3 regions of the Geobacillus sp. Sah69 genome follow, and region 3 is predicted to be linked to each of the others. Evidence: riboswitches for the same ligand, from Rfam matches in the RefSeq annotation. Region 3 holds a riboswitch; each other region holds the start of a gene.
What was found. A riboswitch is a leader RNA that binds a small molecule or an ion and turns the genes downstream of it on or off. The one in region 3 is predicted to bind S-adenosylmethionine.
Positions count from the first base shown of each region.

Region 1 (4,974 bases), on a different contig from region 3:
CCCTTCTTTGTAGCGGTGAAGGGAGGATTCGACCGATGCATAAACGAATGGTATTGAAAGGGTGTGGAAACACCACCGTTTCGCCAACATCGACGGAATGTCATGATGAAAACGAATGGTTCTGTTCCACTTCCATCATCATAGGAAAGGGGAGAATACCATTGATTCGTTGGGTTGTCTTTGCCTTAACCGCCGCTTTCGCTTCGTTTCTGGCATGGATCATCATCGGCAGCATTCTCGGTGAACACGGGGACGTCATCTTCAGTTTAACGACAGTGGTCGCCCTGCAAAACTGCGTCATCATCGTCATGCTCGCCGCCGTACTGGCGCGTTTGAACAACCGATGAAGCGCGGGAAACAGACCGGCCGCGGCGTCTCTCCATCCAAAACGGTTTTGAACTTTCGGGCGGCTCTTTTTTGTGCAAAAAATAACGGAAGCGATTCGCTTCCGTTATTGATTGTTTGTCGCCGCTGGAATGACGGCGCCGTGGTATTTTTCTTTGATGAAATCTTGAATTTCTTTCGATTGCAGCACTTCGACAAGCGTTTTGATTTCTTTTCGGTTTTCATCGCCTTTGCGCACCGCCACAATGTTCACATACGGATTGTTTTTCGGCGACTCCACGGCGATCGGGTCTTTCGCCGGGTCCAAACCGGCGTCAAGCGCATAGTTGGCGTTGATCAAAACCGCATCGCCTTCGCCGTTTTTGTAAATTTGCGGCAGAAGTCCAGCATCGACGTCCGCTTTAAATTTCAAATGTTTCGGGTTTTCGACGATGTCGTTGACCGTCGCTTTCGTTTTATCGATGCCCGGTTTCAGCTTAATGAGCCCCTTTTCTTGCAGCATCGACAAAATGCGGCCATGGTCGGCGACCGAGTTGCTCATGATGATCGTCGCGCCGTCCGGCAGTTCTTCAATGCTTTTGTATTTTTTCGAGTATAAGCCGATCGGCTCGATATGAATGCCGCCGGCGTTGACGAAATCATAGCCGTACTCTTTCTTTTGCGATTCCAAATACGGAATGTGTTGGAAATAGTTGGCGTCGATTTGCTTCTCAGCCAGCGCTTTGTTCGGCAAGATGTAATCTTGGAACGTAATGATCTCCAAGTCGATGCCTTTTTCTTTCAAAATCGGTTTCGCTTTTTCCAAAATTTCCGCATGCGGCACGTTCGACGCACCGACTTTCAACTTCACCAATTTGCCGTCTTTGCCGCCTTCCGCGCTGTCGTTATTGTTGCCGCCGCATGCCGCCAAAGCGAGCACGAGAATGGCGGCGAGCAACACACCCAACCATTTCTTCATCAGTTGTTTCCCCCTTTATCGTTTATCGATTTTCGAAGTGACAAAGTCACCGATCAGCTGAATGATAAATACAATGACCAACACCAATACGGTTGCGACAAATGTCACATCGTTATGGTTGCGCTGGAACCCTTCCAAATACGCCAAGTTCCCAAGCCCGCCGGCGCCGATGGCTCCAGCCATCGCTGTATAGCTGACGAGCGACACCGCCGTCACCGTAATGCCGGAGACAAGCGCCGGCAATGACTCCGGCAGCAGCACTTTCCAAATGATCGTCCACGTTGAGGCGCCCATCGCTTGGGCTGCTTCGATGACGCCTTTATCAATTTCGCGAAGGGCAATCTCCACCATGCGGGCGTAAAACGGCGCGGCCCCAATGACCAAAGCCGGCAGCGCCGCATTGGCGCCAAGCATCGTCCCGACGAGCCAGGTGGTAAACGGAATGAGCAAAATGATCAAAATAATAAACGGAATGGAGCGGAAAATGTTCACAAACGCCGCAATCACGGTATTGACAAACCGGTTTTCCCATAGGTTGCCCTTCGCTGTCAAAAATAGAAGCAAGCCAAGAACGATTCCGAGAACGAAAGTGGCCGCCACCGCCACTCCCGTCATATACAGCGTCTCGACCGTCGCCGCCCACATTGTCTCCCATTGGACGTTCGGCAGGAGGTTAGCGAGCATCGTGAATCACCTCCACCGCCACCTGCTGGCGTTGAATGTAGTCAAGCGCCCGGTCAATTTCATCCGCCGCCCCATTGATGTGCACAAACAGCACCCCATAAGCGCCTTGATGGGTTTGCGAAATTTTCCCTTGCAAAATATTCATATCGACGGCAAATTGCCGCACGACCTGGCTGATGAGCGGCTGGCCGGCCGCCGCGCCGACAAACGTCAGCTGCGCGATCAGCCCGTTCGGGTATTGGCCAAACAAATGGGAAATCGCCTCTTCCGTCTCCTCCGGCTCGACGAGCTGCTTGACGAACCGCTTCGTGATCGGCTGCTGCGGGTTGCGGAACACGTGCAACACGTCGCCTTGCTCAACGATTTTGCCGTTTTCCATCACGGCGACGCGGTCGCAAATTTTGCGGATGACGTGCATTTCATGGGTGATCAGCACGATCGTCAGCCCGAGCCGCTTGTTGATGTCAACGAGCAAGTCCAAAATCGCATCGGTCGTCTGCGGGTCCAACGCCGATGTCGCCTCGTCGCAAAGCAGCACTTTCGGGTTGTTGGCGAGCGCCCGGGCAATGCCGACACGCTGCTTTTGCCCGCCGCTCAACTGCGACGGATACGCCTCTTCCCGCCCCGTGAGCCCGACGAGCTCGATCAATTCATCGACCCGTTTTTGCCGCTCCGCTTTCGGAACACCCGCAATCTCGAGCGGAAACGCAATGTTTTCCCGCACTGTGCGCGACCAAAGCAAGTTGAAATGTTGGAAAATCATCCCGATCTCTTGACGCGCCTTGCGCAGCTCCCGCCCTTTGATGCGCCCCATGTCGCGGCCGGCGACGACCACCCGGCCGCCCGTCGGCTTCTCGAGCCCATTGAGCAAGCGGATGAGCGTACTTTTCCCCGCGCCGCTGTAGCCGATAATGCCGAAAATTTCCCCTTCGCGAATCTCAAGCGACACATTGTCGACGGCCGTGACCGAGCCGTTAGCCGCTTGATAGATCTTTGTCACATGTTCGAGTGTAATCATCGTTTCACCTTCCTCCCCAAGGCGGCGGAGCGCAAAAAGAAAACCTTTCTGCCCGCAGAGAACAGAAAGGTATTGTGCACCATTCCGTCTCTTATCTCTCAAAGCAGGCCGCTTTGTGTGAATTGGCACCTTTTCAGCGCACGCGCTGACGGTTGCCGGGCTTCATTGGGCACATCCCTCCACCTCTCTTGATAAGAGCGCAACAATCGCCTATTCGATTGACTACAACTGTGATTGTATCACCTTGTGTCGAACATTGTCAATAAAAATTTCACCCAAGAGTCAGTCAAGACTTTGTGGAGAACATTTTTTCGGTTCACTACGGGTGTTGTCAATCACTAGTTAGCGAACCATTTTCAGGAATTCATATCGTAAGCGCTTTCGGACTCTCATCCCTCATCTTGAGGCGATGATACGATATTCCATTTTTTTACACCCAACCACCATCCCGGAGCGCCGACAACGCTTGATGGATCGGCGTCCCGGATGACCGCTGCAGACACGGTAGATTCTGACGCACCACATCTGCCCATAACCGTCCGGCCTTCCGTTTGGCCTGTTCGATCCGCTTGGACTTTGTTGAGGCCGAGGCCGCCGTTCGGGTCTCTTCTTCCTCCACCAACTGCCCATTTCTCCGCCAAATCCCGTCGATTCGGGCCGCCATCGCCCTCAGAAACGCCCGAAGCCCTTGGTCTTTCCAGCTGCGGCGGGATTTCACCCGATGCGCAAACCGGCTCATCACGCTCTCGGCGTGGCCCATCGGACGCATGCCGGTCGTCTCCACCCCTTGCTCCGACAGCCACTCCCGATAGTCCCGGATGCATCCCGGCATCGACTCGATCCGRCGGATCATGGCAGCCATCTGCTTCTCTTTCGCTTCGTCCTCCAACGTGCCGACCGCGCTGTTCAGCTCCACSAGAAGYCCCTCTTCGTCTTGTTTCGCCAGCTTCTTCCGCACCTCCCGCCAACGCGGATGGCCGGACAGACACTGACGCAGCTCCCGCGCCACATGAAATCGATCCAGCTGAAAGCASGCYCGCTTYCCAAAATACTCCCGGCAGGCCGTGATCCACGACGCCGCGTCGCCGTTGATGATCAAMAGGTCCCGGCACGGRTCATAGGCATATTCGTTCATCAGCCACTCTTCGAACCGTTCCCACACGTCTCCCTCCCCTTCATGGAGGTAGTGGCGCCGGTTCACGAGCTCGAGCTGCGAACCGTTTCGTTTCCATCCYTCGTGAACCGCCAGGATTTTCTCTTCTTTCGCCCGTTTCCCTTTCCCCTGGCGGGAAATRAACAGYCCATCCGCCTCCACAAACAGCACYCGGCCGTGCCGTTGGGAAACAGGGTGGTGCAGCGAGACAGGGGCCTCCAGCACCAGTTGGCGAATCGCCTCGTGGCTTAGGACCGCATACCCCACGATCGACTCCAACGTACGGGCCGCTTTGCGGTAGGAAGAGCACTCTACGGCCAACTCGACCGCCGTTTCCTCGAGGCAAGGGCTGATCGACTGCGCTCCATCAAAGCCCAGTTCGGCATCCAGCAAGAAGGTATACGCCCCCGCCTGCCGATCATAGTAGTAGTTCCGTCGAAACGTCACTTCTCCAAACAGCGTTTGGATCGTGGTCGGCCGTTTGTCTTTCAGCTGATACCGGCGCTTGTCCCGCGCTTCCGCCAGTTGTTGATCAATCTCCTCCAAAAGGGCCGCCAACAAGACAGCGAACACCTTTTGAAGAGTTCTGACTAATTGTTCCTCCAGCTCTTTTAATAAAGGCCATTCTGTGGTAAGATGTTTCATGGACTCTCTCCCTCCTGTTTTATGGATGTTGGTCATCACCATCATAGCAGGGAGAGAGTCCTTTTTGCATGACATTTGCTTTTTTCTACCGCGCTTCGCTTGGTGGCCCCGACGAGCGTCGCGAACAAAAGTTCGCAACCCTCGTCGGGGAATCATTCCTGAATGTCACCC
Region 1 covers NZ_LLKS01000054.1:12,456-17,429, reverse strand. Annotated here, with positions in the region: partial or broken gene AP057_RS12685 (carboxymuconolactone decarboxylase family protein) at 1-90, opposite strand, end outside; gene AP057_RS12680 (hypothetical protein) at 162-347, shown strand; gene AP057_RS12675 (MetQ/NlpA family ABC transporter substrate-binding protein) at 452-1,303, opposite strand; gene AP057_RS12670 (methionine ABC transporter permease) at 1,319-1,987, opposite strand; gene AP057_RS12665 (methionine ABC transporter ATP-binding protein) at 1,977-3,005, opposite strand; SAM riboswitch class I at 3,094-3,203, opposite strand; gene AP057_RS12660 (ISLre2-like element ISGsp3 family transposase) at 3,436-4,803, opposite strand.
Region 1: it holds a riboswitch for S-adenosylmethionine, as region 3 does, so the genes downstream of both, AP057_RS12665 (methionine ABC transporter ATP-binding protein) here and AP057_RS11650 (bifunctional homocysteine S-methyltransferase/methylenetetrahydrofolate reductase) in region 3, are expected to answer to the same signal.

Region 2 (4,974 bases), on a different contig from region 3:
CTCAGCCGCAGCAAGCCGGCGGTAATGCCGCGGCGGAGTCGCTCGTCTTTTGGCATCGCCGCATGCGACATTTTCGCTGGGTGCGATAAAATTGACTCGACCGCCCCAAGGCTGACAGCAAACACCGGCAAGCGGACGTTTCGGACGAACGTCCGAGCCGCTTCTTCATCGGCTAAACGGAACGACAGCACAGCGCCAAACCCGGCCGCCTGATGGCGCTGGATGTCATGGCCTGGGTGGTTCTCCAGCCCCGGATAATACACTTCTTCGACCTTTGGATGACAAGCCAAATACTTGGCGATGGCGGCCGCTGATTCAGACGACTGCTTCAGCCGAACGTGGAGCGTTTTTAATCCCCGCAGCACAAGCCACGCATCTTGGACGCCAAGGACGGCGCCAAACGCGTTTTGCAGTTTGTACAATTCTTTTCCCAATTCCTCGTCTTTCACGACCGCCAGCCCGGCGACGACGTCGCTATGGCCGGCTAAAAATTTCGTGGCGCTGTGAAGGACGACATCGACTCCAAGATCGAGCGGCCGCTGCAACGCCGGCGTCATGAACGTATTATCCAAGAATGTCAAACAGCCATGCGCCTTCGCCAGCTTGACGACGCCTCGAATGTCGGTCACTTTTAACAATGGATTGGACGGCGTTTCCATATAAATGACTTTCGTGTTCGGCCGGATGTTTTCCGCTACTGCGTTTAAATCGGTCATATCGACAAACGTATATTCAATGCCAAAGCGGCCGAGCACCTCCGTAATCATCCGGTACGTGCCGCCGTAGACGTCTTCGGTCACGAGGACGTGGTCGCCTCGGGACAAGAGCAAAAACGCCGTCGAAATGGCCGCCATGCCAGAAGCGAACGCAAACCCGCGCGTTCCGCCTTCTAACGCCGCGATCGTTTCCTCGAGCGCCTCGCGCGTCGGGTTGCCGGAGCGGCTGTAGTCGTATTTGCCGAATGAATCGAAATCGAACTGATGGAACGTGGAGGCGTGCTGGATCGACACGCTCACCGCTCCCGTGTGGCGATCGACTTTCCATTCATTATGGAGCAGTTTCGTTGAAAACGACCATTCCCGTTCCATCGCTTACACCTCTTTCATGTGTTTGAACGCTTGCGCCAAGTCGGCGATTAAATCATCCGCATGCTCGATGCCGACCGAGAAGCGGAGCAGTCGGTTGCAAATACCGTTTTGGATGCGGATTTCTTCCGGAATGTCGGCGTGCGTCTGCGTCGCCGGGTACGTGATGAAGCTTTCGACTCCGCCTAAGCTTTCCGCGAATGTAATGAGGCGCAAGCTTTTTAAAAACCCGTTCACCCACTTTTCATCGGCAATCCGGAACGACAGCATCCCGCCTCTCCCTGGATACAGCACATCAGTGACATCTTCATGTTCGCGCAAAAAGGCGCTCACTCGCTTCGCATTTTCTTCATGCTGGCGCATCCTTAACGCCAACGTTTTCATCCCGCGAATCAACAGCCATGAATCAAACGGCGACAACACCGCGCCGATGGCGTTCTGATACTCGGTCAGGCGTTGACAGAGCTCCTCGCCCTTGGCGACGACAAGGCCAGCCAACACGTCGTTATGGCCGCCTAAATATTTCGTGGCGCTGTGGATGACAATATCGGCGCCTTGTTCGATCGGGCGTTGAATCACCGGTGTATAAAACGTGTTGTCAACAATCAACAAAAGCCCATGCCGTTTGGCGAGCTTGGCGACCGCCGAAATATCCGCCTCCTGCATCAATGGGTTCGTCGGCGTTTCCAAAAAGATGGCTTTCGTTTTTTCCGTGATTTTTTCTTCCACAGCATCAAGATCGGCAAAATCGACGTAATGAAAGCCGAGACCGTACTTGCGCCAGCCGCGCTCAAACAGGCGGTACGTCCCGCCGTAAAGGTCGGCCGATACGAGAAACTCGTCTCCGCTCTCAAACAAGGCGAGCACTGTCTGAATGGCGGCCATGCCGGAGCTGAACGCATAGCCTTGGTCGCCGCCTTCCAGTCTCGCGATCGCTTCTTCGACGATTTTGCGCGTCGGGTTGCCGGTGCGGATATAGTCAAACCCGGTCGACTCCCCGATGCCGGCATGACGGTAGGCGGTGGAAAAATAAACTGGCGGGTTGACCGTCCCCGTCACCGTTTCGCTCCGGTTGCCAATTTGCGCTAACAACGTTTCTAGTTTCTCCACCTCATCTCTCTCCTTCTGTTGAAAATTCCATCATGGATCAACGGCCAACCACTTAACGCCCAACGAAGCGCCGCTGTTGGTCAAGCAGCAGCCGAGGGCCTTGATCCTCGACGCCTCTCGGTTGAGGGAGCGGCCGCTTGAGTAAATAAAAAAAGTCTTCTAAGAAGAAGACTTTTCCATACGAACATGGTCATGCTTCTTCTTATCTGCCGAATTGAATGCTCAATTCGCTGGATTTAGCACCTGGCCGTCGGGCGGCTGGTTGCTGAAGCTTCATTGGGCCAGTTCCCTCCGCTTCTCTTGATAAGAACCGCTGCGTATTTAATTTTGTTAATTGTTAATTTATTAAAAAATGTAACGCATTCCGGCCATTTTTGCAAGTCATTTTTTTGCCGGCGCCAATGTTCGGCAAGTTCACGAAAAATTCGAGCCCTTCGTTAACATCTTTTTGCCTAAATATGTTACAATAACAAGTGAACTTGCGCTTTCATGGAGGATGATCATGGCGACAGCAACAGGAACGATGCGCGATTATACGCTTTACAGCAGGGAGCTGCAAGAAGAAATCGGGTTGCTTGTCTACTTGCCAAGCAATTTTTCTCCGTTGCATAAATATTCTTTATTAATCGCGCAAGACGGCAAGGATTATTTTATGTACGGAAAAATCAAAAGCGTGATCGAGACGCTCATGGACGAAGGAACGATCGACCGAACGATCGTTGTCGGCATCCCGTACCGGAACGTCAGCGACCGCTACGAGAAATACCACCCAGCCGGTCGAAAAAACGAAGCCTATATCCGCTTTTTGGCCCATGAGCTCGCGCCGTTTTTGGATCGCGAGCTGCCGACGTATCAAATGGGCAAAGGACGAGCGCTGATTGGCGATTCGCTGGGAGGAACCGTGTCGCTTCTAGCCGGTCTGTTGTATCCGCATACATTTGGAAAAATCGCCATGCAGTCTCCTTACATTGACGACTCGGTGCTCGAACGCATCCGCGCGTTCCGCGCCCCGTCGCTTCTTTCCCTTTACCATTCCATCGGCGCAGAAGAAACGGCGGTCAAAACGACGGACGGCCATGTACGCGATTTTATCACCCCGAACCGGGCCGCACGGGACTTATTGATCGAAAAGCGGTTTTCCTACACGTACCATGAATTTGCCGGCGGGCATGCATGGACGTATTGGCAGCCGGATGTGCCCCGGGCGGTATCGGCCATTTTGTCGCTGTAAATAACGGCAAACGAACCATCTGAAGGAGGGAAAGCGGAATGAAGTACGTCATTGTCATTTTTCCGCCAAAGCGGATTCAAGACTTCGCCAACTCGTACCGGAAGCGGTACGACAGCCATTACGCCCTCATCCCGCCGCACATTACATTAAAATACCCGTTTGAGGCGGATGAGGAGCAAATCAAAGAAATGACGAAAGAGCTGCGCCGCATCGCAGCGGAAACGGAGCCAATTCCGATCAAAGTGACGAAATTCAGCTCGTTTTACCCGACAAGCCACATCATTTATTTGAAAGTCGAGCCAAACGAAGTGCTGGAACGGTTGCACGAGCAGCTGCACAGCGGCTTGTTTGCCGGGGAGCCGGAATTCGTGTTCGTGCCGCACATTACAATTGGCCGCGATTTGCCGAATGCGGAATACGCTGACGTCTACAGCCAACTGCGGCTGCAAAACGTCCATTTTGAAGAGACGGTCGACCGGTTCCACCTTCTTTACCAGCTCGAGAACGGATCATGGACTGTCTATGAAACCTTTATCGTTGGAGGAAAGGAAACGGGAGAATGAACGTCGCCATTGGAACAACGGAAGACCGCGCGTTGTATGAAGACGCGTTGCGCGTCCGTCGGATTGTATTCATCGAAGAGCAAAACGTGCCGGAAGAAGAAGAAATCGATGCATTTGAACATGAATCGTTCCATCTCGTCCTATACGATGGCGAACAAGCAGTCGCAGCCGGCCGGTTTCGCCTGGTCGATGAAGGGGTTGGCAAAGCGGAGCGCATCTGCGTTTTGCCGGCTTACCGCGGCCGCGGCGTCGGCCGGATGGTGATGGAGGCGTTGGAGCAGCTTGCGAAAACAAAAGGGGCGAAAACGGCGAAACTGAACGCCCAGACGCACGCAGAACCGTTTTACCAAAAGCTCGGCTATACGACCGTCTCCGGCGTCTTTATGGACGCCGGCATCCCACATGTCACGATGGTGAAATCGCTCGAATGATGGCCATAGAACAGCCTCGTCTACACTGATCCAAGGCTTGGGATCATCGAACATCGTTTCGCTCTCCTGAGCCAAGCAGAGCAAAAGGGAGCTGTGCGCACGCAAGCTCCCTTTTGCTTACTTTTTGTTGTTCAACATATTGGCGATCGTGTTCAAATCAATTTGTTTGCCGTTATGGACGATCGCCTTGACGATTTGGTCCTCAAGTTCTTTTGGCACTTTCCGGTTGGCAATTTGCGCCACCCGCTTCACCACTTGGCGCACCGTTTTTTCATCGCTGAAATTGGCGTTTTGCAGCGAGTTGGCGAGCTCAAAAACGTCTTTCATATTGACACCTGTTTTCTGTTCGATGTTTTTAAAAAATTGCTGATCCATCGTTCTGCCTCCTTCTCCCTGCTATATCGTATGATGCTCCCGCCTCGGCGTGCATCAAATTAGGGAAAGAAAAATACGAGCCGCTCCGTGGCGCCGAAACGGCCCGTATCCCATTCGCTTTTTCCGTTAGGCGACAAATGCCGCGCCGACAATAATCAACAAAATGAACAACACGACAA
Region 2 covers NZ_LLKS01000057.1:3,337-8,310, forward strand. Annotated here, with positions in the region: gene metC (cystathionine beta-lyase) at 1-1,088, opposite strand, end outside; gene AP057_RS13420 (methionine biosynthesis PLP-dependent protein) at 1,092-2,195, opposite strand; SAM riboswitch class I at 2,395-2,505, opposite strand; gene AP057_RS13425 (esterase family protein) at 2,698-3,426, shown strand; gene AP057_RS13430 (YjcG family protein) at 3,465-3,989, shown strand; gene AP057_RS13435 (GNAT family N-acetyltransferase) at 3,986-4,420, shown strand; gene AP057_RS13440 (stage VI sporulation protein F) at 4,538-4,795, opposite strand; gene AP057_RS16615 (YjcZ family sporulation protein) at 4,922-4,974, opposite strand, start outside.
Region 2: it holds a riboswitch for S-adenosylmethionine, as region 3 does, so the genes downstream of both, AP057_RS13420 (methionine biosynthesis PLP-dependent protein) here and AP057_RS11650 (bifunctional homocysteine S-methyltransferase/methylenetetrahydrofolate reductase) in region 3, are expected to answer to the same signal.

Region 3 (4,974 bases):
GGGGCAAATGGCTATTGGAGCTGTTTTTTTTCGTGCGTGCTTCCAGCTCTTGAACACGGTACTTCAGTTGTTCATTTTCTTTGCGTAGTTGTTTGTTTTCGTGACGCAAATGTTCATTTTCTTGAARGAGTTGATGAATGAGCTGTTTTTGTTGTTGYACTTTGCCGATTAAGCCCTCAACTGTAAATACAGCTTGTTGTACCGTCAACATGTGATTCACCTCCTTGTCTATCAATATTCACATCATAGACAGGAAAAGCAAAAAATATTCAGCTCACTTTATGATGTGGCTGAATAGTTACCGTCATCCCATGTTTCCTACATCATCATATGGTATAATAATCCCAACCAACATGAAACGAATGGAGAAGGAATCCACTTGAAAAGCATCAAACCCGGCCGCGGCCCGTCGATGCAAGGGCTGTTCGGCAGCATCGCCGCTGTGTTGTTCGGCATCTTTTGGATGGTGATGACCTTCTCCATCACCGCGGACTCGCCGTTTCCCGCCGCCCGCTTTTTTCCGTTTTTCGGCCTTGTCGTCATCGCCATCGGTGTATTTCAAGCAATTTACCATTACAAAAATGCGACGGGAAAACAACGCATGTCCTTATTGGACATTGTCGTCAGCGAGAAAGAGCCCGACCCACTGAACGTCCGATTTGGAGGCGAAGAGAAAACAAACAAGTATTGCCCATACTGCGGAGAACATGTGCAGCGTGATTTTCAGTTTTGCCCCCGATGCGGGAAAGCGCGAGCCCTTGACGCGAGCCGCTCTTTTTATCTGAATCTCTTTAACTTTTGAAATTTCCTTCTTCACCGTATTGAATAATTTCAAAAAATACATTAAATTATATAGTAATAGTCAAGACGAAATAAACAACCGCATACGGACATTCTTATCAAGAGAGGGGGAGGGACTGGCCCGGTGAACCCTCAGCAACCTGGCCGCGGCCAAGGTGCTAAATCCAGACAGGCAACAGCCTGGAAGATAAGAAGAAGCGAACGAAAAGTCTTCTTCTTAGAAGGCTTTTTTCTTTTACTACAACGAAATGGGGGAATCAAACGTGGGGCTGCTCGATGAGTTGAAACAACGCATTCTCATCGCCGACGGAGCGATGGGGACGCTGTTATATTCGCATGGCGTCGACCGTTGTTTTGAAGAATTGAATCTATCGAATCCAGACGAAATCATTCATATTCATGAAGCGTATATCGCGGCGGGCGCCGATGTCATTCAGACGAATACATACGGCGCCAACTATGTGAAACTCGCGCGCTACGGCTTGCAAGACGAGGTGCCGGCGATCAATCGGGCCGCTGTAAGACTGGCGAAGCAAGCAGCCAATGGGGGGGCGTACGTGCTCGGAACGATCGGAGGGCTGCGCACGTTAAACAAAAGCGTCGTACCGCTTGACGAAGTGAAACGGACGTTTCGCGAGCAGCTGTTTGTGCTGCTTGCCGAAGGGGTTGATGGTGTGCTGCTGGAGACGTATTACGATTTGGAAGAGTTGGAGACGGTGCTTGCCATCGCGCGCAAAGAGACGGACTTGCCGATTATCGCCCATGTGTCGCTCCATGAAGTCGGCGTTTTGCAAGACGGCACGCCGCTCGCGGACGCCCTTAGCCGCCTGGAGGCGCTCGGGGCCGATGTTGTCGGGCTCAACTGCCGGCTTGGTCCGCACTATATGATTCAGTCGCTTGAGGAAGTGCCCCTGCCCAATCGCGCATTTTTGTCGGCGTATCCGAACGCGAGCCTCCCGGATTACCGCGACGGCCGGCTTGTCTATGAAACGAACGCGGAATATTTTGAAGAGGCGGCCAAAGCGTTCCGCGATCAAGGGGTGCGCTTGATCGGCGGGTGCTGCGGCACGACGCCGAAACATATTGAGGCAATGGCAAAGGCGCTCGCCGACCGGACGCCGGTGACGGAAAAAACGGTGAAGCGGCGCACAGCATCTGTATCGGTGCAAGCCGATCGGCCCGCGCCGACTCCGCTTCCCGAGCTCGCCCGCACGCGCCGCTCGGTCATTGTCGAACTCGATCCGCCGAAGCAACTCGGCATTGACAAGTTTCTCGCTGGGGCGAAAGCGCTCCATGACGCCGGCATCGACGCGCTGACGTTAGCTGACAACTCACTTGCCACGCCGCGCATCAGCAACGCCGCTGTCGCCACGATCATCAAGGAGCAGCTCGGCATCCGCCCGCTTGTGCATATTACATGCCGCGATCGCAATTTGATCGGCCTGCAGTCGCATTTGATGGGCTTGCATACGCTCGGCATCACCGACGTGCTCGCCATTACCGGCGACCCGTCGAAAATCGGCGACTTCCCAGGAGCAACGTCGGTGTATGATTTATCATCGTTCGATTTGATCCGCTTGATCCGCCAGTTTAACGAAGGGCTGTCGTACTCGGGCAAACCGCTTGGGCAAAAAACGAACTTCTCGATCGGCGCTGCGTTCAACCCGAACGTCCGCCATTTGGATAAAGCAGTTGAGCGAATGGAGAAAAAAATTCAATGCGGCGCCCACTATTTCTTGACCCAGCCGGTTTACTCGGAAGAAAAAATCGTGCAAATATACGAAACAACGAAACATCTCGCCACGCCGATCTACATCGGCATTATGCCGCTTGTGAGCGCGCGCAACGCCGACTTTTTGCATCATGAAGTGCCGGGGATCACTCTGTCGGACGAGATTCGCGCCCGCATGGCCGCCTGCAGCGGCGACCCAGTAGAAGCGGCGCGCGAAGGAATTGCCATCGCCAAATCGCTCATTGACGCGGCGTTTGATTTGTTTAACGGCATTTATTTGATCACGCCGTTCTTGCGCTACGACATGACGGTCGAGCTCGTCCGCTACATTCACGAAAAAGAAGCGGCCGCCAAAGAAAGGAAGGTTGTTCATGGCTAACGTCACCTTAGAACAGCAACTGCAAAGAAAAATTCTTGTCATCGATGGCGCCATGGGCACGATGATCCAAAACGCCAACCTATCGGCCGCCGACTTTGGCGGCGAGGCGTATGAAGGGTGCAACGAATATTTGACCCTCACCGCCCCGCATGTTATCCGCCGCATTCACGAAGCGTACCTAGAAGCCGGTGCTGATATCATTGAAACGAACACGTTCGGGGCGACGCGCATTGTGCTTGACGAATATGGCCTCGGTCATTTGGCGCTTGAGCTGAACATCGAAGCGGCCAAACTCGCCAAACAAACGGCTGAGTCGTTCTCCACCCCGGACTGGCCGCGCTTTGTCGCCGGTTCGATGGGGCCGACGACGAAAACGTTGTCGGTGACAGGCGGCGCAACGTTTGAAGAACTCGTTGCCGCCTACGAAGAACAAGCGCGCGGACTGCTCTTAGGAGGCGTCGACCTTCTCCTACTCGAGACGTGCCAAGATACGCTGAATGTCAAAGCCGGTTTTCTCGGCATTTCGAAGGCGTTTGAGGCGGTCGGTCGCCGCGTGCCGCTCATGATTTCCGGCACGATCGAACCGATGGGCACGACACTCGCCGGGCAGGCGATCGATGCGTTTTTCATCTCGGTGCGCCATATGAAGCCGATCGCCGTCGGCTTAAACTGCGCGACAGGCCCCGAGTTTATGACCGACCATTTGCGCACGCTCGCCTCGCTCGCTGACACGGCGGTCAGCTGCTACCCGAACGCCGGTCTGCCGGATGAGGAAGGCCGCTACCATGAAACGCCGGAGATGTTGGCAGAGAAAATCCGCCGCTTTGCCGAAAAGGGATGGATCAACATCGTCGGCGGGTGTTGCGGCACGACGCCGGACCATATTCGCGCCATCGCCGAAGCGGTGCGCGGCATCCCGCCGCGGGCGATCCCGTCTTCGTTTGACGTCCACGCCGTCTCCGGCATCGAGGCGCTCATTTATGAGGAAACGATGCGCCCGCTCTTTGTCGGCGAGCGGACAAACGTCATCGGCTCGCGCAAATTCAAGCGCCTCATCGCCGAAGGGAAATACGAAGAAGCGGCGGAAATCGCCCGCGCACAAGTGAAAAACGGCGCCCATGTCATCGACATTTGCCTCGCCGACCCAGACCGCGACGAACTCCATGACATGGAGCAGTTCGTCCGCGAAGTCGTGAAAAAAGTGAAAGTGCCGCTTGTCATCGATTCAACCGACGAGCGCGTCATCAAGCGCGCCCTCACCTACTCGCAAGGGAAAGCGATCATCAATTCGATCAACTTGGAAGACGGCGAGGAGCGGTTTGCGAAAGTCGTTCCTCTCTTGCACAAATACGGCGCCGCTGTCGTCGTCGGCACGATCGATGAACAAGGAATGGCGGTCACCGCCGAACGGAAGCTGGAAATTGCCTTGCGTTCGTATGACTTGCTCGTGAACCGCTACGGGGTGCCGGCGCGCGACATCATTTTCGATCCGCTCGTCTTCCCGGTCGGCACCGGTGATGAGCAATACATCGGCGCGGCGAACGAAACGATCAAAGGCATTCGCCTCATTAAAGAGCAACTGCCGGAGTGCTTGACGATGCTCGGCATCAGCAACGTCTCGTTCGGCTTGCCGCCGGCCGGGCGCGAGGTGCTCAACTCCGTCTTTTTGTACCATTGCACGCAAGCTGGGCTCGATTATGCGATCGTCAACACTGAGAAGCTTGAGCGGTTCGCCTCGATTCCGGAAGAGGAAGTGCGGATGGCCGAAGCGCTTTTGTTTGACACGAGCGATGAAACATTAAACACCTTTATCGAATTTTACCGAAGCAAAATCACCGCCGCCAAGCCGGCTGAGGAGAACTTGAGCTTGGAAGAGCGGCTCGCCCGCTACGTCATTGAAGGGTCGAAAGACGGGCTCATTCCCGATTTGGAAAAGGCGCTTGAGACCTACTCCGATCCGCTGTCCATCATCAACGGTCCGCTCATGGCCGGCATGGATGAAGTCGGGCGGCTGTTCAACAACAACCAGCTTATCGTCGCTGAAGTATTGCAAAGCGCGGAA
Region 3 covers NZ_LLKS01000048.1:27,196-32,169, forward strand. Annotated here, with positions in the region: gene AP057_RS11640 (IS66-like element ISBst12 family transposase) at 1-211, opposite strand, end outside; gene AP057_RS11645 (zinc-ribbon domain-containing protein) at 380-802, shown strand; SAM riboswitch class I at 894-995, shown strand; gene AP057_RS11650 (bifunctional homocysteine S-methyltransferase/methylenetetrahydrofolate reductase) at 1,065-2,912, shown strand; gene metH (methionine synthase) at 2,905-4,974, shown strand, end outside.